3 regions of the Neobacillus sp. PVCKKU3 genome follow, and region 2 is predicted to be linked to each of the others. Evidence: riboswitches for the same ligand, from Rfam matches in the RefSeq annotation. Region 2 holds a riboswitch; each other region holds the start of a gene.
The links. A riboswitch is a leader RNA that binds a small molecule or an ion and turns the genes downstream of it on or off. The one in region 2 is predicted to bind cyclic di-GMP.
Positions count from the first base shown of each region.

Region 1: another riboswitch for cyclic di-GMP. It lies ahead of ACNQGS_RS12175 (DMT family transporter); the one in region 2 lies ahead of ACNQGS_RS08550 (Flp family type IVb pilin).
Region 3: another riboswitch for cyclic di-GMP. It lies ahead of flgB (flagellar basal body rod protein FlgB); the one in region 2 lies ahead of ACNQGS_RS08550 (Flp family type IVb pilin).

Region 1 is NZ_JBLVQN010000015.1:70,026-77,302, forward strand. Features, by position in the region: gene ACNQGS_RS12160 (M20 family metallopeptidase) at 1-683, shown strand, start outside; gene ACNQGS_RS12165 (IclR family transcriptional regulator) at 882-1,643, shown strand; gene ACNQGS_RS12170 (aminopeptidase) at 1,659-2,594, shown strand; gene ACNQGS_RS12175 (DMT family transporter) at 2,910-3,848, opposite strand; cyclic di-GMP riboswitch class I at 4,180-4,275, opposite strand; gene ACNQGS_RS12180 (OmpA family protein) at 4,356-5,081, opposite strand; gene motA (flagellar motor stator protein MotA) at 5,157-5,948, opposite strand; gene ACNQGS_RS12190 (YaaR family protein) at 6,052-6,492, shown strand; gene ACNQGS_RS12195 (flagellar basal body-associated FliL family protein) at 6,518-6,922, shown strand; gene ACNQGS_RS12200 (flagellar hook-basal body protein) at 6,948-7,277, shown strand, end outside.
Region 2 is NZ_JBLVQN010000009.1:123,956-131,232, forward strand. Features, by position in the region: gene cpaB (Flp pilus assembly protein CpaB) at 1-219, opposite strand, end outside; gene ACNQGS_RS08535 (pilus assembly protein TadG-related protein) at 235-1,140, opposite strand; gene ACNQGS_RS08540 (TadE/TadG family type IV pilus assembly protein) at 1,143-1,523, opposite strand; gene ACNQGS_RS08545 (A24 family peptidase) at 1,523-2,023, opposite strand; gene ACNQGS_RS08550 (Flp family type IVb pilin) at 2,111-2,299, opposite strand; cyclic di-GMP riboswitch class I at 2,382-2,467, opposite strand; gene ACNQGS_RS08555 (DUF192 domain-containing protein) at 2,704-3,042, shown strand; gene ACNQGS_RS08560 (CBS domain-containing protein) at 3,155-3,589, opposite strand; gene ACNQGS_RS08565 (hypothetical protein) at 3,719-4,081, opposite strand; gene ACNQGS_RS08570 (hypothetical protein) at 4,098-4,451, opposite strand; gene ACNQGS_RS08575 (hypothetical protein) at 4,468-4,653, opposite strand; gene ACNQGS_RS08580 (Hsp20/alpha crystallin family protein) at 4,680-5,048, opposite strand; gene ACNQGS_RS08585 (hypothetical protein) at 5,161-5,406, opposite strand; gene ACNQGS_RS08590 (hypothetical protein) at 5,431-5,964, opposite strand; gene ACNQGS_RS08595 (hypothetical protein) at 6,308-6,553, shown strand; gene ACNQGS_RS08600 (hypothetical protein) at 6,648-7,157, opposite strand; gene ACNQGS_RS08605 (hypothetical protein) at 7,265-7,277, opposite strand, start outside.
Region 3 is NZ_JBLVQN010000015.1:93,194-100,470, reverse strand. Features, by position in the region: gene ACNQGS_RS12315 (FliH/SctL family protein) at 1-338, opposite strand, end outside; gene fliG (flagellar motor switch protein FliG) at 328-1,326, opposite strand; gene fliF (flagellar basal-body MS-ring/collar protein FliF) at 1,328-2,941, opposite strand; gene fliE (flagellar hook-basal body complex protein FliE) at 3,080-3,379, opposite strand; gene flgC (flagellar basal body rod protein FlgC) at 3,393-3,839, opposite strand; gene flgB (flagellar basal body rod protein FlgB) at 3,850-4,239, opposite strand; cyclic di-GMP riboswitch class I at 4,342-4,429, opposite strand; gene fliS (flagellar export chaperone FliS) at 4,548-4,925, opposite strand; gene fliT (flagellar protein FliT) at 4,943-5,296, opposite strand; gene fliD (flagellar filament capping protein FliD) at 5,300-6,853, opposite strand; gene fliN (flagellar motor switch protein FliN) at 7,127-7,277, opposite strand, start outside.

The DNA.
Region 1 (7,277 bases), on a different contig from region 2:
ATTGGTTTGAACTGGAAGTATTTGGCGAACCGGGCCACGGAAGCCTTTCACCGCTGGCAGGGAATAATGCCATCACAGATGCCATTGCGGCGATTGAAAGAATCCGGACACTATGGGATCTGAAAATTACCATTCCTGAAGAGGTACAAGGTTTAATTGAAGTCTCTAAGAAATATATGCGCGAGATTGAAAAGGAACGAGAAAAGTTCCAGCCGGTTTTAGAAAGAATTACTGTTAATATTGGGACGATTCAAGGCGGGACGAAATCCAATGTCATTCCTGAAAGTTGCAAGGTTCAGGTAGACTGCCGCTTGCCTTTTGGAGTTACACGTGATGAAGTCACAGCCTATTTAACTAAGAATCTAGATGAACTGGGCATTCGTTATGAAATCCGCCCGTTTGGCTTCCGCAGCCATGCAAACTATACATCTGCTGATGACCCGGTATGTAAGGCGATTGTTGATAACATTTCCTTCGTGACCGAAGAGGAAGCTTACGGTGTTATGCAGTGGGCAAGCAGTGATGCTCGTCATTTCAGAGATTATAATATCCCGGTTTTACAATACGGACCTGCTTATTTGCCAACTATTCATGGGTACAATGAAAGGGTTCAAGTGGAAGATATCGTCCGCTGTACAAAGGTCTATGTCGCGGCGGTTATCGATTTCCTTTATCAGAAATAATTCAGATAAAGGCAGCGCCTTACTACACGCTGCCCAGGCTTTTGATGCAGTTACTTCCTCTAAACCCTTTTCTCCCTTTGTGGTTTAGAGGGGGTAACTGCTTATTATTGTCAAAAAAATCTTCTTTATTTTTACACCTATTAATTATGCTATAATTATAGCAACCATTTGTATTGGAAAAGGGGGACTTACTTCCTCATGTTAAAAACTTTAGATTTATCGCTAAAGGTGCTTATGATGTTTACGAAGGAAAAGCCAGTTTGGGGCGGACGTGAATTAGCCAACGAACTGGGTTTGAATCATACAAATATATACCGGATTCTCGAAACTTTAGAAAAAAATAGATTTGTATCAAAGGATAAAGTGACTAAAAAGTACTCCTTAGGGTATGCCACCTGGGAATTGGGCATGATTATGTATGAAAGCTTGAATGTCACGAAATTAATCCGTCCGATTCTAAACCGTCTAAAGGATGAAACGGGAGAGTCTATTTTTCTAACAGTCTTGGATGGACATGAGGCGGTTACGCTTGATGTTGTGGAACCAGAAAATAAAGTGAAGTTCTCCGTTTCAGCAGGGAGCAGGGCCCCTTTATATGTCGGCGCTTCCTATCGAACAATTTTGGCCTATTTACCGGATGAATATGTTGAGTCCATTATCGAAAATGGGCTGGTAAAATATACGAGGACAACGATGACAGACCCCGATGAACTTCGAAGAGAGCTAGAAAGCATCAGAGAGAAGGGTTGGGGCCATAGCCAGGGAGAATACACGGCGGAGGTCAGAGCGATTGCCGTTCCGCTGTTTGATGGCGAGGAGATTGTCGGTTCAGTTACTGTATCCGGTCCTATTTTTCGAATGGCCGAAGAAAAAATACAGGAATACCTTCCTCTTTTGATGGCAGCAAGGGATGAGATCGAGGGGGTTATTAAAAGATATCAATTGAAATTGAGAGTCTAGCTTGGAGGGAATGGCATGCAAGCATTAATTGGGGTGGCGACATCAATCCTTATCCATAATTTAAACGTGAAAGAAAACGAGCATATTTTGGTCGTGACGGACCAAGAATCCCACGAAATCGCTGATATTTTTTATCAAGCGGGGATTGTATTAGGGAATGAAACTCAGGTTATGAAGATGAAAACTCGGACCAAGTCCGGCGAAGAACCACCGCGGGCGGTTGCGGAAGCGATGAAGGCGGCTGAGGTGGTTCTTTGTATCACCCACCATTCGCTGACACATACTCGTGCTAGAAAAGAAGCCTCTGCACAAGGAGCGCGGGTGGCAACCATGCCTGGCGTCACCATGGACATGCTGCAGGAAGGAGCCATTACGGCCGATTATGCGGAAGTTGAGGAGCTAACCGCCTATTATTGCGAACTTTTAGATAAGGGCGAAGCTGTTACGATTGAAAAGGACCATACAAAATTGACCTTCTCTATTAAAGGAAGACGGGGGATTCCGAGCACAGGCGTGTTTCGTGAGAAAGGAGAATCCGGCAACCTGCCTTCTGGTGAAAGCTATATCGCCCCTCTTGAAGATTCCGCTAATGGCAGTATCATTGTAGACGGATCTATTGCAGGAATCGGCGTCTTGAAGGAACCTATTACCTTGACTCTTGAAAAAGGCCGTTTGGTAGATGCCAGCGGTGAAGACGGAAATCGATTGCTGGAAATCCTAGGTGACGGCAATGGCAGAATCATCGCCGAATTTGGCATCGGCACCAACAAAAAAGCCCGCCTGACCGGTAACGTCCTAGAAGACGAAAAAGTATTCGGAACCGTCCACATCGCCTTCGGCAGCAACAAACCATTCGGCGGCACCAACGAAGCCGGCGTACACATCGACTGCGTCATTAAAAACCCCGCAGTCACAATGATGCATGGGGACGGTTCTCGTGTCTCATTTTGAGGCAGAGGGACGGTTCGAGACCACTGAAAAACACTTGCAAATAATTGGAAGTTTTTCAGGATAAATAATTTCTACGAATAAAAAGAAAAATCCCCCATTTGGGTGTAATGGAATTGTCGAGAAACCATTACCAAGAGGGGGATTATCCATGCTTAAAGACAAAAATATGCAATTTAGCATCTATTCATTATTGAAGAAAATAGAGATATCTACCGATTTTTAACAAAACATGCATGACCGGTTAAAAAAGTGTTAGTAAAAAGTCGATTTTTCAGTTGTCTCGGACGGTTCTCATGCATCAAAAACCCCGTGAGCTTAGGCCCCGGGGGTTTCGTTTATGTGGAAGTTTTCGTTTTCAGCTGCTTTCTGCATTGGCGGGGCGGCTTTTTGTTTTTTGCTCATGAAGAAGAAGACGCCGAGCAAGACGAGGAGGCCGCCGGCGATTTGCCAGCCTGATAATCGCTCCCCGAGTAAAATGACAGCTAAAATCGTGCTGCCGACTGGTTCGCCGAGAATACTCATCGAAATGGTTGTCGCGTTCACATAGTTTAATAGCCAGTTATTAATCACATGGCTAAGGCTCGGAACGATGGCTAGCAGTAGGAAAATCCCCCATTCTTTAGGCGGATAATCGAGAAAAGGCACTCCGGCCCATAGATTATAAACAACAAGCACAATCCCCGCACAGAGGAACACGCTAAAGCTGTATATCCAGTGGGATACATTTTTCACGACGGTTTGCCCGATAAATAAATAACCGACCACCGCGATAACGCTGAAAAAGGAGAGAAGATCGCCACGGATGGCATCAGCGCTTAAGCCGAAGTCTCCCCAGCCAATCATCATCGCTCCGATGATTGCAATCCCCATAGTAGCCAGTGCGGAAGCAGTCGTTCTTTCTTTAAAAAGAAAAAATCCGCCTACCAGCGAAATAATCGGCTGCAGGGCGAGAATGATGGTCGAGCTTGCAACCGTGGTTAACTTTAAGGAGCCGAACCAAAGAACAAAATGCAGGGCCAGAAAAACTCCGGAGAAAAAGAGCATGGCGCCATTTTTTGGACTCACTTTTTTAAACTCCTTGCGCTTCACCCAGACCATCGGGGCCAATAACAAACTGGCAAACAACATTCGGTACATACTTAAAATAGAAGCCGGCGCGTCGGACCATTTCACAAAGATAGCCGAAAACGATATGGCAATAATGGATATAGTGAGCGCCAGGCTGATGGATTTTGAACTTATAGATTGTTTCATTGCTGCTTCCTTCCTTGATGGTGTTTTGAATGAACTCTCACAAATCTATTACTATTATCGCAGATATTGTTAGAAATTCGTAGACCTTTATTTTCCATGTCCAAAACCAATCAAGGGAGGAATTAATTCTCAACAATAACTATTTAATCTCATTTTATGGTAAGTAATCTTTTGTTCGAGCTTGCACTGCAACTCATAGTCAAGACAGTCTGCAAGCAACAGCTCATGGTAATTCACCCTAAACAAGTGCCACTCTTTTTTGAATTTAGCTAATAATGTATTCATTCCATTTCCACTCCTCTTCTATTGTCATAAATCGCAGGAGTCCGTATTCGGAAGCTGGCTAGCATGATGATCGGAATGACCAATGACCTTAGCCCCTGTAGCTTTGCGTCGCCATTTTTCAATGGGTTTGCCTTTATCGTACGATTTATGGAATTACTACTATTTTGACGATGAACAACTTGTCTCAGCAAGTGTTTTCCCGTTTTTTATATTGGGAAAAAATTATTCTTGGACTTTTAGAATCATGATATCTACCCGCCGGTTGGCCTGCCGGTGCTCTACTGTGTCATTCGGATACAGCGGCTTTTGCTCGCCAAAGCCGGCAAATTGCAATTTATCAGAAGAGATGCCATTTTGCTCAAAAAAGTAAAGAACGGACAAAGCACGGGCAGACGACAATTCCCAGTTCGACCTGAATCTGCCCCCGGTAATCGGGACATTATCCGTGTGGCCCTCAATGCTGATAGGGTTTTGCACTCCTTTAATCAAATCCAGCAAGTCACCCAAAATTGCAGGGGAATTTCCCTTCAATTCGGCGCTGCCGGACTCAAACAAAATGACATCCTTTAGGGAAAGCTTGATTCCCTTAGGCTCGTCCTGAACGGTGATGACCTTTTCCAAGCCGCGTGCCTCTATATAGCTTTGAATATTCTCCATCAGGCTGTGCAATTTTTCATTCTCTTCCTGTTTCTCTACCTTGCCGGCAGTTTTTTCGAGCGGCTTCACCACAGGAGAGCTGGCATTTTCTTTTAAAATCAAACTGCTTCCTTTGCCGCTCAAAGCTGAATTCATCGAAACCATGATTTGCTGCAGCTTTTCCGAATTGATACTGCTCGAAGCAAACAGGACGATAAACAAAGCAAGCAGCAGGGTCAAAAGGTCCGCGTAAGGAATTAACCAGCTTTCGTCCATATGCTCATCATTATCTTGCAGTCTCCGCCTCCTCACCGTTCTATTCCTCCTTTCTTACAAGATGTCCTAGTCAAAACGCAGCCTCTATTTTTCCAGCTTGAACTCACAGTCTTACAGACTCTCGACCTCTTTCACGACCATTTCCTCCTGTTTCAAACGTGCCTTTGTTGGCAAATAAACAGCCAGCTTTCGTTCAATCAATTTAGGTGTTAACCCTTCCTGGATGGCAAGAAGTCCCTCCATCATCATCAGTTTCAGGTCCTGCTCTTTTTTCGCAATGCGCTTCAGTTTATTGGAAATTGGATGCCACAGGACATATCCGGAAAAAATCCCTAACAAGGTCGCGATAAAGGCGGCGGCAATCGAGTGTCCGAGTTTGTCCATGTCCTGAAGATTTCCGAGCGCCGCAATTAAACCAACCACAGCACCCAAAACGCCTAGTGTCGGCGCATACGTCCCCGCCTGGCTGAAGACGAGGCTGCCGGCCTTGTGCCGGTCTGCCGCTGCTTCTAGCTCGCTAAACAAAATTTCCTCCATTTGGTCCCGGTCACTGCCGTCAATAATCATTTCAAGGCCATTTTTTAAAAAAGGATCCTCGACGGACTCGGAAATTTCCTCTAATGCAAGTACGCCTTCGCGCCTCGCCACCATCGACCACTCCACCATCATCTTGATGACTTCATCTTGGCTGGGCTGCTTTGGTTCGACAAAAGCAATTTTCAGCAGCATCGGAATTTTTTTTATTTCACTCATGGGAAAGGCGATAAACAAGGCAGAGATCGTTCCGCCAAAAATAATTAAAAAGGCAGCAGGGTTCGCCAACGCTTCAAACGATGCGCCTTTTAATACCATCCCTACACCGATAGAAACGATAGCCAGAATCAAACCGATAAATGTCGTCATAAATTTCTCCTTTTCTAATGATTGCTAAAATTAATAATTTATTGTAATTTAGTTTTACAAATATCGACAATCACAAACTTAAGCGTTTGGAAGGTGTTTTCTCTTGAAAGTCAGTCACGGATTTGGTGTCACAAACGATAAAATGTTTTTTCAAAAAGAAACGAAGCAAGCTGAATCATCCTCATTTCAACAGATATTGACAGATTCAAAAACCAATTTGGTAAAAGAGCAGCTAAGCTCCCTTTTAGACGGGATTCAAAAGCAAGGGGAGCGATTGGTTCAGTCACGAACGGCTGCTGATCTTCAAAAATATAAAAAATTAATTCAATCCTTTTTGCAGGAAGTTGTAAAAAATGGCCTCTCTTTAGAAATAACGGATTCTTTCACGTCAATGAATAGGGGGAGGAGGCTAAAAATTATTAAAGAGATTGATAAAAATCTGTTGGAGCTGTCGAAGAAAATTTTAGAAAAAGAGGATGCAAATATTCAATTGCTTGATAAGATAGGGGAAATCAAAGGCCTATTAATCGACCTCTATCTGTAATTTTGACACCAAAAGGATGAAAATGATGAAAAAAATCCTAACGCTAAGTGTAGTTCTTGTGTTAATCATCGCGGGCGGTCTTTTTTACTATCAATATCAAAAAAATAACCCTGTAAGCTCACAGGATAAGACGCTTGATCAGCTCGCTAATCAGACCATTCAAACGAAGCAAATCAGCACCAACCTCAATTCGGAAAACTTAATTCAAGTTCAGTTTTCGATTGAAATGGATTCCAAGAAAACGTTGAAGCAATCAGAAAAAATAAAGCCAATCATCGAAAGCGACATTATCAAGATTCTGTCTAAATCAAATAAAGACGATTTTAAGGATATTACTGCCTTCGAAGGAAAAATCAAAGACAAGCTTAACGAGCGGTTCTCTGATGGAAAAATTATGAACGTTTATACAACGGAACTATTAATCCAGTAAATTTTTAAAAAAAGGGAGAATAACGATGCTTAGAGGGATCGACACAGCGGCGTCCGGCATGATTGCCTTGCAAAGAAGGCAGGAGGCGTTGACGAATAATTTAGCCAATATTGAAACGCCTGGCTATAAAAAAGTGGATACAACCTTACGTTCTTTCCCGGGGGTTTTGCTTGAGCGGATTCATGACTCTGGGAATGGCAATGGCTCGAATCCGAAAGGCTTCTCCTTGATTGGGTCGCTGCAGCAGGGGGTCTATGCACAGGAAAATATCTCGAGCTTTATGCAGGGGGACCTTGTGAGCACAGACAATCCTTTAGACGTGGCCATTGATGACCGAGCTTTGACGGTGCAAAAT
Region 2 (7,277 bases):
CGTGACCGCAATCGATAAGGCTCTTTTTCCAGAAGCGATCCCTAATCCTGTATCATCTACAGCCTCTTCTATCGGTTTTGAATCGTTCTTTTCTTGTTTAGTCGTATTGGCTAGTTCCGCCTGTTTATTATTTCCTTGAGCAGATGTTGCCACATAGAAGAAAATGGACATCAGCAAGCCAAATACAATGGCTAACATCCATATTTTTTTTGTATTCATTTCCATCCCCTGTCTTTAGCGAATAAGTTTATAACTATAAGTTCCATACCCAGTCTGATTACCGGATGGTTCCCCAGTATAGGTTCGTTCAATAAACCTGCCTGTTACGACTGCTCCCTCACTTGTGGAAGACACACTTTCTAGAAAGAACGACCCAAAGCCAACAATCTTAACTTGTTTTATTTGATTTTGATCTGTTTGAACCGGCTGATAAATCGGAACAAGCACAACTCTCGTACAGCCTTTAGGATAATTCAGATAGGTGGCATTGGGACAAAGTGAAATGCGTTGATTAATAGCACGTGTGGTCGGACCAGCTAATTGTCCTGTTTGCGTGTTTAGAGTCGAGCCAACCTTCAGGTCAAATTGGTATCCGCTCTTTAAGTCCGTTTCATAGTCCTTTGCACCAGGACCCGTTAAGGCTATAGCACCGAAATTCCCATTCGCGGAATCGCTGACTTTTAACGTTTGAAGTGAGCCAAACATTAAATCGGTCGAAGGTTGCACCCCTAAAGGAATGGCACCTTTTCCTGATGCCAATGGCAGCAAGGCTACCTTTCCTTTGGCTTGGATGATTGGCTCTTCCAGGCCTAATGCCTTTGCAAAATAGAAGGTCCCTTTTTTACTGCCGGTTACTTCAATCACTGTGTTCGTTTCATTTGTATTAGTATAAAAATTGACCGGATTTTCATTGTTCAGTTGAATGGTCTTGGTAATCTCTTCTTTAGATTTGGAAATATAATTTGGAAGCTCCTGAGCACCCGCTAATGCCGATGCATCTACAATGTTTTGGAGCCTGCTCTTATCAAGATAAAGAGACCCGACATCAATTACCAAGGCCAGTAATGCGATAAACATCGTCATCGCTAATGCAACAATGACGCTGACAGAGCCCTTCTCATGTTTAAAAAAGTTCCTCATTATCATTCCACCCTCATCACGGTTTTAGCCTTTACCTTTAGAGGATCAGGCAAAAGCTCCTTCAAAATGGGAATGGAAAACGAAATGGGGTAGGACAAAGTCGCGGATACATACACTCCCCTAGTGCGATTAGAACTGGCTGGGGTAATCTCTACTAGAACTTGATTGGGATCAAGGGATGGAGCCGCATCTTTCGCCGTTTGAATGATCTTGGTATCCGTTTCACCTAAACTTGCGATTCTGGCCGCTTCACGGCTGGCATGATCAAGGGTAAGATAGGCATGAAAAATACGTCCGAAATCAATAATCGTAAACAAAATAATCATTAGTAAGGTTAAGGAAATGGCTAATTCAACGGTTGCCTGTCCCTTTTCAGATTTCATCACAGCAATTCCACTCCGTAAAAGCATACTGTTCCTAAAACAATCGCTACCCCATATGGGAACGCATGGTGGTATTCGTCTTTATTTAATCCGTCCAATGTTTTAAGCTGCGCTGAAAGAAAGATTCGTTTTAGGGAACTTATTAATTCTTTATTTTTGATTAGGATCAGAACGGAAATAATCCCGCCAATAATGGCCACATACAAAAATGACCCAAACACAAAACTGGCCCCTTTTAATGCGCCAATCGCCATTAAAAGCTTGACATCTCCAGCCGCCATTCCGCCTAATAAGTAAGGAATCACCAATAAAGCAAAGCCGGCTAATAAACCAAAGCCACTAAATTGGAATCCATTCCATCCATCTGAAACAGAATGAAAAATTAAGCCCAATATCATGGCAGGAAATGTGACCATGTTTAAGATTCTTCTGCTTTTAAGATCTGTAATAAATGAGATAACTAAGATGGAAAATAGGATAATACTCGTCAAAAGCTTCACCTCGAAAAAAATCCTACTTTCTAGGTTTGAAAAGAAAGTAGGATTTTAATATTGTTACACTCGGGAATTATTTATGATGGAAAGTAATTATTCAGCGGAAGTTGGTGTTGCGCCAAAAACATTATCTTTAACTGCTTTGATTTTAGCAACTAACGAGTCACCGAATGCTCCAAAAGCAGCAATTGCACCAATGGCAATGACTCCTAAAATTAGACCATATTCAGTCATACCTTGACCTTTTTCTTCTGTAATAAATTTCTTCATTTGGTTCATCATATTAATGAGACCACCCTTCTTCTTTTTTTATATTTTTGACATAAAACTTCCTATGCCCGAAGAATGGAGCTATGTACCCATTTTCGGCAACTGGCTGGCATATCGTCTACCGATGAAGCCCCTATAGTTTTGCGTCCCAGAGTTTCCTCTAGTTTGCCTTTTTCACAATAGAAGAACCAACGCCGACACTATAACCGTCATCTTGCTTGTGTCGAAATCTGTCGTGGTTTGTATGGTCATATTATCACGGTATTTTGGTCTACAACAACGATGAATTATTCCCTTATTTACATTTAATTGGAAATCTTGTAGCTATAATGTTCTATTTATTTAATATAAAATAAAACAGATATTCGAACGAACATGGGTAAGTTTAATTATTTTTTGAAATGGTCGTGTTTAGCATGAAATTAATGACAAAAAATGGGGTACGTGATGTACCCATTACAGTTATAAAATACACTACGTTTTGGAAAAGGTTTAAAGGTTTAATGTTTAAAATGAAGCCGATTGTAGATAAGGCCATTCTCCTTTCTCCGTGTAATTCCATTCATATGTTTTTCATGTTTTTCTCGATTGATGTTATCTTTATGGATGACCAAAATAAAATTCTTCATCTAAAAGAACATGTAAAACCTTGGACCGTTATTTTCCCTATTAAAAATGCAAAATCAACTTTAGAGTTACCAGCAGGGACTATTTCAAGGTATTCTATTAAAATTGGGGATCTGATTATACCCTAAAATGTCTACCCTATAATAAAAACAGAGTAAGGGAAATTTCCCATACTCTGTTTTTATTTAATGGATTGGCACAGACCCAGGTCTGGATCTGTGCTTTTAAAAGTATCCCTTACTATTGTTGCGGTGCAGAAGGAGTTGAAATACTTTGTAATGCCTCTTCTGCCTCGTTAGCATATTGATTTTGTACGGCTAAATCACCTAAAGCAACCATTCCTACGATTTGTCCATTTTCGACTACCGGCAGTCGGCGTATTTGCTGCTCTGCCATTAAATCTGCTGCCTGATGAACATCCATATCAGGTGTACCTTGTACAATTTGCTGTGCCGTCATGACTTCAGATACTGGTGTTTGTGCATCTTCACCTTGAGCTGTCGTACGAAGGGTAATATCTCGATCTGTTACAATTCCAACAATTTGTTTGCTGTTATTTACTACTGGGATCGCTCCGATATTATATTCGCTCATTAACGCTGCAGCTTCCTGTACGGTTTGTGTTTCCTTAACTGTAACAACATTTGATGTCATAATGTCTCTTAATTGTGCCATGAAACTTCCTCCAATCCTATTTACACCTTTATAGGATAGGGAACTTTGGCGATATTATTTATGGAAGTTTTTTCAAATAATAGTTGTACAGCTTTTTAAATGACCGAGGGCTGACATCAAGATTCTAAATCAGAAGGAATTGGGTTCATCTTTGACAGAATGATTACTTTTTTCCTCATTCTCATCATCCATTTCTTCAATATGAAGCTCTGAATTTAACATCTCTTGTTGAATCTTATCTAATGCCTGTCCATTTTGTTGTTGTTCCAATAAATCATAATGGAATATATCACTGATCGCATTCTCATCGATTGAGGCTATAATTTCGTGGATATCGTTATGATCACCGGTTATCGAGCCAAATCCTTGGGTTTGTTTTTTATAATTGACAAAACCGCTTGGAAGATTGTTTCCAAGATTAACACAGGATGCACCTTCTACCGTTCCGATTGAAATCGATCCAATAAAAAAAGCGGGGGAAAAACGTTTCAATATCAACATCCCTTCCCTAATTCATGGTATAAGACACTGGCTTTCCATTTATGTTTATTTGAATGTCATCCCTTTTATCTATTTGTCCTTTTTGCGGATTCTTATGGATAGCCGGATTTTTAGGGCGCTGCTTACGATTGACGTTGGGAGAGAAGGTATTCCCAAGATTCAACATGCCGCTCAACTCTTTAATATCCAACTTTTCAAGCTGGAATGCTAGTTCATCAATGTTTAATTCTTGTAGGTGAAGATCCTTCACGTCCATTTTAACAATGACGGATGGATTGTTTTTATCCTGGAGGGATTTCTCAAGTGTACTGATCTTTTGGAACAATTCATCAAGTTTTTTTAGTAGATTTTCTTGATCCATCAATCTCCATTCCCTTTTAAGAGTGTTTTTCTATTACTCCTGCATTTGATTTGACCTTATTACTATTTCCTTTAATGGTGCCAAAACCTTCGTTGATCACAACTTCGTTTTTTCTTCCCTTTATGATGTTTGTTCCCACCAATAATCCCGAAGAATTTTTTATATCATTAATTTTTAATGAACCGTATTTAATGGATGTCATAATCAAACTCCCTATCATTCTTTTTTTTAAAAAGGGATGGTTATTAATAAAATTCCTCTATCGAAGATGGCTTGAAGTTGTTCCAAATGACACTCTTCCGGAATCGTTATCTCCCTTCGAAAAAAACCGTAAAACCGTTCGCTGCTGATTATTTTCATATCATCATCTATATAATCTTTGTGTATGTTTCCTTCAATTGTTAAGGTACGATTCATACGTTTTACAGACAAGTCCTCTTTCCTGGCCCCGGCGAGATCAATGGAAATAATGAAGTTCTGTTTTAATTTATAGACATCGGTTCTTGGTTCCACAAATGGTGAGATTTCATGCAATAATTCGGAGAAGTCATCTCCTAACATCTGTTTGACATTAGAACGCATATGAGGCTTTAACACCCATTGAAAACCTCCCTACTACGGCTAGTCTTATATATAAGATTATGTACTGTTTATAAAGGTCATGCCTAAATGGCCAATAAAAATAGGCCAGGCACTTTAAAATGTAACCTTAAAGCGCCTGCACCTGAGCACCAGGTATAACATCTGGATCAATGATATTTCCATCACTTAAATCATTATCAATAATAATCGTGTAATTTAAGGTATTTGTAATGATACCACTTTGTTGAGCAAACCCATTGTTCGTCTTCCTGTGAGCTGACCATCCAGTTAATTGATTTTCTCCTACAGAAATGGTAGAGTTCGTATCTTGATGATTAACATTAATTGCTCCGATTGCTATAGGAATCGCCAAAAAAATCACCCCAATTTCTGTGGATTATTCATATTGAAGATTATCGTTCATGAAACCGTCCATTAGATCATTGTCAATCACGATATTTGTATTGGAAGTTTGCTGCGTAATGCCTGAAGTTTTGCCTGTTCCTTCATTCGTTTTCCTGTGCGAACTCCATCCGTTTAGTAAATTTTCTCCAACTGAAATGGCTGAATTTGTAAATAAGCTATTTGCATTTATTTCCTTAACATCAACTTTTTGTATGCCTTGCCTACCATCGATGTATGTCACTTCATTATTTTCTATAGGAGATTCAATTTTCTTTAAATCCTGCCTGCCATCCGTGTAAATCACTGAATTATTTTCTATAGGGGTGTCAATTACATCGTTGTCAATAACCATACTAAAGTTTTCCGTGACTTGTGAATTAGACACAGAGCCAAAGCCTTGATTATGTTTTTGATGTGATGACCAATTATTTACATTATTTATTCCAACAAAGATTCCAGATGTTGTATCTAGGGAATTTACAGTTATTCCATTGATGATCAGATTGTTTATGATTTTTTTTTGCATCATTAGCCTCCAACTCACCGTTAGTTATTGATCAGGCAAATGTCCCAAGTGCAGATTTAAGGAAAGGGTAAAAATTCTTTTCTAAATAAAGTATGATTACATAAATGTCTTTGTTCTTCGCCATTAATAGTGCATCCCCCTGGTTATTTTTAGGTAGTACCACATTTTCATTTCATTTTAGCTACCTTTACTTACCCACTTGCATAAGATGTTACAAGCTTATTAACTAAACGGTTCTGCGAAATCGCAAGTGTAATAAATGGTTTTAAAATTAGATTTAGCATATCTGAATTTAGCTGATCTTTACATTAAGACTAAAATGGTTAAATAAGGGGATAGTTTTATGGCAATTTCTTTTACATTTGGGGCAATTAACGTAAATCAACAAACTACAAATGCTGGCGTTAGTGTTGGAGAAAATCAACAATTTGGTTGGTCTGCTCACAGGAAAACAAACAATGGTGTGGGTGGACAAAATGGGGTTTTTTGGAACATAACAAATGTGACCATTATAAATGACAATGATGTAATTGATGGGCAAATTAATGACCCGGACTTACTACCTGGGGTGCAAGGTCAAGCCGTTTAAAGATTTCTAATTTTTTTGTATTTATATCTATTCGCTTGGGGTTTAAAGCCTTTAAAAAAGGATGGTTCGATCAACATCGAAGCATCCTTTTTAATTATTCTTTTTCAATGATTGCGATTTTGACATCACGATCATCCATGATTCCATCTACATAATCTTGATCTTCATTTAAATTGATATTTCCCACTATCCGGGTATTATTTCCATTTACATTGCCGAGTGTTCTATTTTGTTTTTGATTGCCATCAATCCCATTAACATGACCTTTGCCAACGAATACCGTGCTGCTTGGCAACATGGAATTGACGTTTACACTGTTCAGATTAAGATTAGTGGCACTGTTATCATCGCTTGAATTTTGAATGGCAATATGAATGTCCCGGTCATCAATTGGTGTATCTACGATGTCAGGGTCAATCAGAATTGAAGTATTGCAAAATAGAAGATTAGATTGTCCGCCAATACTTCCGATCACACTGTTTTGCTTGCCATGAGCACTCCAACCGATCGCTGTATTCTGCTCCCCAATAAAAATACCACATTGTCTCTCCATGGTTCGGACATGAATGTTACCCGTAAAATTAAAATTTGTAGTATTACCCATTTATGGTTCACCACTTTAGTTCATTTTGAATGAGGTTTAATTCTTTAATTTATGTTCATGAATCTTGGGTTGTGTACTCCCCTAAAAAGCCGTGTCCTACTGTCTGCTTATGCATTCACT
Region 3 (7,277 bases), on a different contig from region 2:
TCGATTCTACCGGCATAGTCGTGATGAGCTTGCTGTAAGCCTTCTTCATAGCCCTGCTGGTATCCCTGCTGCTTGATTTCCTCCAGCTGTGCCATCACTTTTTCCCGTTCTAACAGCTTCCACTTCTCCAGCTCTTCGGCCGCTTGTTCTTTTTCCATTGCCGCCTTCATTTGGGCTTGGAGGACGATTTCCGCCGCCTGCTGTTCTGCTTCCTGCAGGACTTCCTCGGCGCTTTGGTCCGAATGTGGAAAATAAGAATCCTTCCCTTTATGTAAAGATAAGTATTTCGTTTCAATGACGGGCGAGATGAATGTAGCTTTAAAAAGATTAGATGACAATTTCCTCCACCCCTCGCTCTATGATGATGGAACCTTCTTCTTCGAGCCTGCGAATGATACGGACAATCCGTCCCTGCGCTTCCTCCGCTTCCTTTAAGCGGACAGGACGGTCGAATTGGCTTTGTTCCTCGAGCGCTTCGGCACGTCGTTTGGAGATATTTTTAAAAATAGCTTCTTTGAGGTCTTCGCTGGCAATTTTCAATGCCAAGTATAAGTCTTCACCGTCCACATCCCGTAAAATCCGTTGAATCGAATGATTGTCGAGTAAGGCGATATCTTCAAAGACGAACATTTTGCCTTTGATTTCTTCGGCGAGGCCCGCATTTTGCCTGCTCAACGATTCTAAAATATGTTTTTCCGTGCTTCGGTCCACCCCGGTCAGGATATTGACAATATTGTCAATCCCGTTATTGACTGAATAATCCTGCGAGGTCGTAGTGGACAGCTTTTCCTGCAGCACTTCCTCCACTTGTCTGACCACTTCAGGCGAAACTGTGTCCATCAAAGCAATTTTTGTGGCGATTTCCGCCTGCTTTTCCGGTGAAAAAGAAGACAGAATCGCTGAGGCCTTTTTCGGCTCCAAATAAGAAAGAACGAGTGCGATGGTTTGGGAATTTTCATATTGCAAAAGGTTGAGGATTTGAACTGGCTCCGCCTTTTGCGCAAAGTAAAAAGGCTTCTTTCGATTCTTTTCTGAGGAGCGGTTCAGCATCTCCTTCGCCTTTTCTTCGCCAAAGGAGAGTGCGAGTACATCCTTGGCAAAGTGCTCACCGCCTGTCGAAACGACCTTCCGCTCAGATGCCATTTGGTAAAATTCTCTGAGCACATCTTCCTTCACCTTGGCATCGATCCATTGAAGATGGGCAATCTCCTTTGTAATCAATTCCACTTCGTCTTCCTTCAGCTGTTTCAAAATCGCTGAAGACCCCTCTTTCCCCAAAGCAACCAAAAGGATCGCAACTTTTTGAATTCCCGTTAACTTCCGCATGTTATCCCTCCTTTTCTTCCTTTAACCAGTACCGTAACAGGTCGACAAATTCATCCGTATTTTTACCAGCCAATTGATTTAATTCGTTTTGCACTGATTCCTTTTTGTTAATGATAGGCTCAAATTCGGTCAGCTTTTTCATTTCTAAAAATTCTGAGGCTGACTCCATGTCCTCTTTCTTTCTCCTTCTAAGCAGGGCGGCGAGAATCAAACCACCGACTAAAAGGAGACCTAATGCTGCTGCTCCAATCCAGATATAATTCATATAAGTTTCCTTTTGACTTAAATCCGTCTTGGCAGGCGTCAAAACCTTTTTACCGGCAAATTCTCTTGGGAATACGGTGATGCGGTTGTTGATATCGGCATCCGTTAGCCCCTTATTGTCCTTAATCGCTGTCCGTACTACGTTGGCAATAATATTTCGGATATTATCCTGCGTATCCGCTGTTAAGGATGACGCATTTTTCGGATTCGGCGGTTCCACTCCGACGTTAATGGTCAAATCGTCAATCGTATACGGGCTTTCTACCATTTCCTTTGTAATCCGGTTGAATTCATAGTTGACGCGATTAACTTTTTCCTGGTAGTCATTTTTTCCGCCGCTGCCTTCAGCCGCATAGGCAGGCACATCGCCTTCACCGGTGCCGTCCACTCCGCTTGGAACGGCTCCCGATCCGCTGTAGGATTTCGTGACCTCTTCAACACTAACAGCCATTCCTTTATCGGAATCCGGAAGCGGTTCGACTAAATTCTGCTGCGTCCTCACCTGGTCGAAATTCAGCTTCACAAAGGTCTGGACCAGCACCTTATCCTGTCCGAGCATCGTGCCGAGCATCTGCTGGATGCTGCGCTGAATGTCCGCCTCTACCTTTTGCTTGATCTCTCGTTGGCTTTCATAGCTGTCTACCCCGGCAAAGGCATTATCGCCCGACTGCGGCAAAGACAGAAGCTGGCCATTTTCATCAGTGATGACGATGTTTTCTTCTGGCAGATTAGGAATACTCTTCGATGCTAGATGGTAAAGAGCTTTAATCTGTTGTTTTTCCAATTCGTAACCAGGCTCGAGATCAACAATAATCGATGCGCTCGCTTTCCCTTCCTCCTCCGGCCGAATAAACACGCTGTCCTTCGGAAGAGTAATCATGACCTCCGCATTTTTGACGCCGTTGATTTTCGTCATTAAATTGGCCAGCTGCCCTTGAATGACTTCCCTCTCGATGGCATCAAGCTCGCGGTCGGTTACGCCAAATTTCAAATCCTTTGTCTGCTCCGAAAAACTAATCGGACCGTTCTTTGGATACCCTTCTGCCGCCAGGTTGACGATCAGGTCTGCTGCCTGCTCTTTCGGAACGAGGATTTGTGTGCCATTATTGGACACTTCTATGTCCGTAACCCCCTGCTTTTCCAAGACGGCCTTAATCTCGCCAATTTCCTTTTGACTCAAGCTATTGGCATACAAAGGCACGAGGCTGGGCTTGGAAAAATAAAAAATACCAACGCTGAGAAGGGCCACTACTAAAATAAACGTACCAATATACAATGTTTTATTTTTCTTGCTCGCGTTTTTCCAAAACTGCGAGAGTTTTTCCTTGAAATCATTAAATTTCTGATTCATAAGCCCTCCGCTATGCTAGCCAAAAATCGGCTGCACCTTTAAAACCTGCATTCTTTACATGACTTCCTGATAAGGTGATGCACAAGAACCGTCCCTATGCCTCAGTGAAAAATGATGCACAAGAACCGTCCCCATGCCTCAAACTTGCATTCTCATGATTTCTTGGTAGGCTTCGACTACTTTGTCCCTTACTTGGGTTGTCAGCTGCAGGGCGATTTGTGCTTTTTGTGCAGCTATGGTGACGTCATGGATATTTTTTATTTCACCTGTGGCTATTTTTTCGGACATGTTTTCCGATTGGACAATTGTTTCATTTGCTTTCTGTAAGGCCTCGCTTAACGAGTTCGAAAAAGAGGTGCCTGACACGGAAGCGGGCTGTGCATTTTGAGTTTTTCCCACGATCGATGCTTGCGCCGGAAACAGCTGATCAATTCTCATTCTTTAACACTCCTTATCTGCCAATATCTAAGGCTTTCAGCGACATATTTTTTCCAACATTAAAGGCTGTGATGTTCGCTTCATAGGTACGGGAGGCTGTCATCAGATCGACCATTTCTTTTGTAATGTCCACGTTTGGCATCATCACGTAGCCTTCATTATTGGCATCGGGATGGGTCGGGTCATAAACCGGCCGAAACGGAGTCTTGTCTTCTACGATTCTTGTAACCTTGACCCCATTTGAATTCATTTCATTTTGCAAGAATTGGCTGAATGGGGTCCCTCCCGTCCCATTCGCTTGCACCTCGACCATCTTCCGCCGGTAAGGCATCCAGACCCCATCCACCAATTGGCCCCGGGTGGTCGTAGCATTGGCGATGTTGGAGGAGATTGTATCCATTTTTAAGCGCTGGGCAGTTAGGGCTGAAGAACTAATATTTAAGGGTTGGAACATCGACATTATGAATCACCTACCTGCTCTTAATTGCTGTTTTGAGTAAATTGAATTCTTCGCTTATCTGGTATGATAATGTTTGGTACCAAATCGAGTTTTTGGTCAACTCCGTCATCTCACTATCCATATCCACCCCATTGCCGCTATTTTGCATGATAGTAGGTTCCTGGGTCACCAAAGGCTTGCTTGAAGCAGCTATGCCGATTGGGATATGCTTGGCATTGGTTCTCTTCCCGTCAAAGCCAGCACCGGAAAGTTCTTGTTTTAAAATGTCTTCAAAAATAACCTTTTGGGGTTTATAGTTTGGGGTGTTCACATTGGCGATATTATTGGAAATGGCATTATGTCTTAACACAGAGGCATCTAAAGCACGTTGGACGAGATTAATATTTTGAAGCATCGACATGGATCAGCTCTCCTATCAAATATTCAGAATACTCAAATTTTAGTTTTTGGGACATAAAAAAGACCATTCCGAAGAATAGTCTAATAGGGTAAACTATGACTCTTCGGCAACTGGCTGGCGTAATCCCTTCGGATCCTTAGCCCCTATAGCTTTGCGTCGCTGGGTTTCCCCAGGTTTGCTATTATCGGATTGTATTTGTCGATTTTTGGAAATTATATTGTCGAATTTTTCCTACAAAAATAATAATACAATGGTTTTAGTAATCTGACAACAAAATTAATTAAAAAGGCCTACTTAACTTAAATTAGTTAAGCAGGCCGTACTATTTTCAGTGCTTCTTTCCAGGTATCCTGCAGTTCTGTTAACATTTTTTCCACTTCAACTAACAGTTGCTCTTCCTTTTTGATATTCGCCTCTATTAACTTTTCCTTCATGTAATCATAAAGTACTATGAAAGATTTTGAGATTTCGATATCCATATTCAGGGTAACCATTAATTCAGTGACAATTTTTTGAGCCCGCTGGATACGGTCATTAGCCCTTTGCCAGTCTTTTTTCTCCATTGCCATTCTGGCCTGAAGGATAAATTTAATCGCCCCGGTATATAACAAAAGGGGCAGCTCTTCTTTTTTCGCATATAGTACTTGATTATTTTCGTAGGATTGATAGGCATTATTCAGAGCCATCATCTCACACCTTTCCCTTATTTTCGCTTGTCGTAAAAAATTCCGCTTACCGCTGCCGCAGTTGGTTCCCCGTACTGCTGTTTGATTGTTTTCTCTTTTTGTAGAGAACCAATCGCCGCAAGAATCTTTTGCTTGGCCCTAGTTAATTTTTCCTGAAGCTTTCGTTCTAACGGGTGAATGCGCCGGAGCTCTTCCTTGATGGCTTCGCTCATGAGGATGGCGCCGTTACGTTGATCTAGCTCGTTTACTTTCTCAATGCACTGGTCTCGTTCTTGGAGCAGCTGTTCTATAAGTTCTACTTCATTCGTTTCTAGTAGATTGCTTGTCAGCTGATAGTAATCTTTTAAAAACTGCTCTTTTTGTTTCTCCATCGATTACATTCCACCACCCATTTGCTGCATCAGCCAGCTGCTTTGCGTATTCGATTTCTGGATGGCCTGCTCCATCGCCGTGAACTGCTTCCAGTAATAGCTTTCCTTTGTCTGCAGGCGTTTCTCCCAGGAATCAATTTGTTCATCCAGCCTCTTTAACGCTTTGGAAAGATAAGTGTCACTCGAATACCCAGCCGTTTTCGTAATATCCTTCATCGTTTCGTTGAGCTGGTCGTACAATCGCCAGGCGATACCGCTGTTTTGAAACTCATCGGCATTGTTAACTGTGTTGTTGGAGGAAGCCCCCATATCGTATTTTTTTGAAAAAAGCTGAGCGACTTGGTCTAGATTATTTTCCAGTGCAGCTTTTAATTTTATTTCATCGATGACGAGCTTGCCATTATCCCGGTAGTTAGTACTTGAGGTGATGCCGATTTCCGCCAGCGTATCGAAGTCACTGTGCATTATGGCAGGGTCCTTGTCACTGACTTTGGAATAGAGGATGGACCGCATTTTGTCGAGAGCGGAGGCAATCATCTGGTCATTTGAGAGTAGGCCGCTCTTTGCTTTTTCCTCCCACAGCTCGATTTCTTTGTCCTTCATATCCTTCTTTTGGTCATCTAATAGAGGGGTGTAATCCTTATAGCGCTTTTCGCCCAATTTGTCGTGAAGGGTTTTGATTGTTTCGTTGTATTTGTCAACAAAGCCTTTGATCGTGTCAAAAATCGCATCGACATCCGGTTTCTTCGTAATCGTGACATTGCTTCCGGCCGGCAGTTCGGTTTTTAGGTTAAACTGGATGCCGTCGTAAGTAAATTGGTTGCTTTTGATGGTGATTGTGGTTCCATTGATGGTGACCTCGCCTGGCGTTGATGGAACAGGTGAGGTACCGACGGCCCCGCTGGCGTTTCCTGCTGGGAAGTCATTCTGCTGGCTGCCCACCGTACCCGCTGCAATCTTAAGCACGTTTGAGCTATCGGATACATTGGCAATGCTGATACCCGTCTGGTCATCCTTTGAGGTAAAAATAATCGCGTTATCGCCGCTGGAATACGTGGCCGTCACCCCTGTTTTCGCGGATAAGGCATTGATTTTTGTAATCGAGCTTTGGATTGTATCCTGTGCAATAAGGCTGATAGGTTCGTTGTTTAGGGTAAAACTAAATCCCGATCCTAGTTCGGCTTTATCATTGGCTACTCCTGCCTGTGCGAATTTGACAGAGGAAGGCGTACCCGGCTGATAGAGTTTGGCAGAGGAAATCACGTATTCACTTCTGCTTGGGGTGCCTGTAAGTGAAGCATCGACCTTGGCGGCATCCGAGGACGACAACTTGCTTTTTTGAAAAGTGGACTCCAGCCTGAGCGCTTCCATCGAAGACCGCAAATCGAGAAATTTGGTATTCACATCACGGTACGCATCCATTTTCCATTCCGTCATCGTCTTATTTTGAATTACCTTGTTTAAGGGGATTTTTTCCGCGTTCATTAATTTGGTCACAAGCGCCTCAGTATCCATCCCCGACGCCAGACCGGATAAGCGAAAATCATTTGATATCATTTGGAAATCCTCCGTACCATCGTTTCATTGCTTTTAATAAAAATAACGGCAGGTTTTGGGGGAACGTTTAGTTCTTTTTGAAAACTTTGGGGAGTGGAGGGCCCGGATATAGGATTCGCGGATAAATTTTAGAATTCGCCGATATATTCGGAAATCCGCTGATATATTTAAAAATTCGCTGATATATTCGGAAATTCGCAGATATTGGTAAAAAATCCGCGGATATATTTAGAATACAGAAAAAAAGAAAGGCCGCGACAGCCTTTCTGGAGGTTAATTGATTGTTTTATTTAAAATTTCCGTAATTCGAATCCCAAAATAGTCATCAATCACGACAACTTCTCCCTTGGCAACAATTTTCCCGTTGATCAGGACATCGACCGGCTCGCCGGAGACACGGTCCAGTTCGATAATCGAGCCTTGT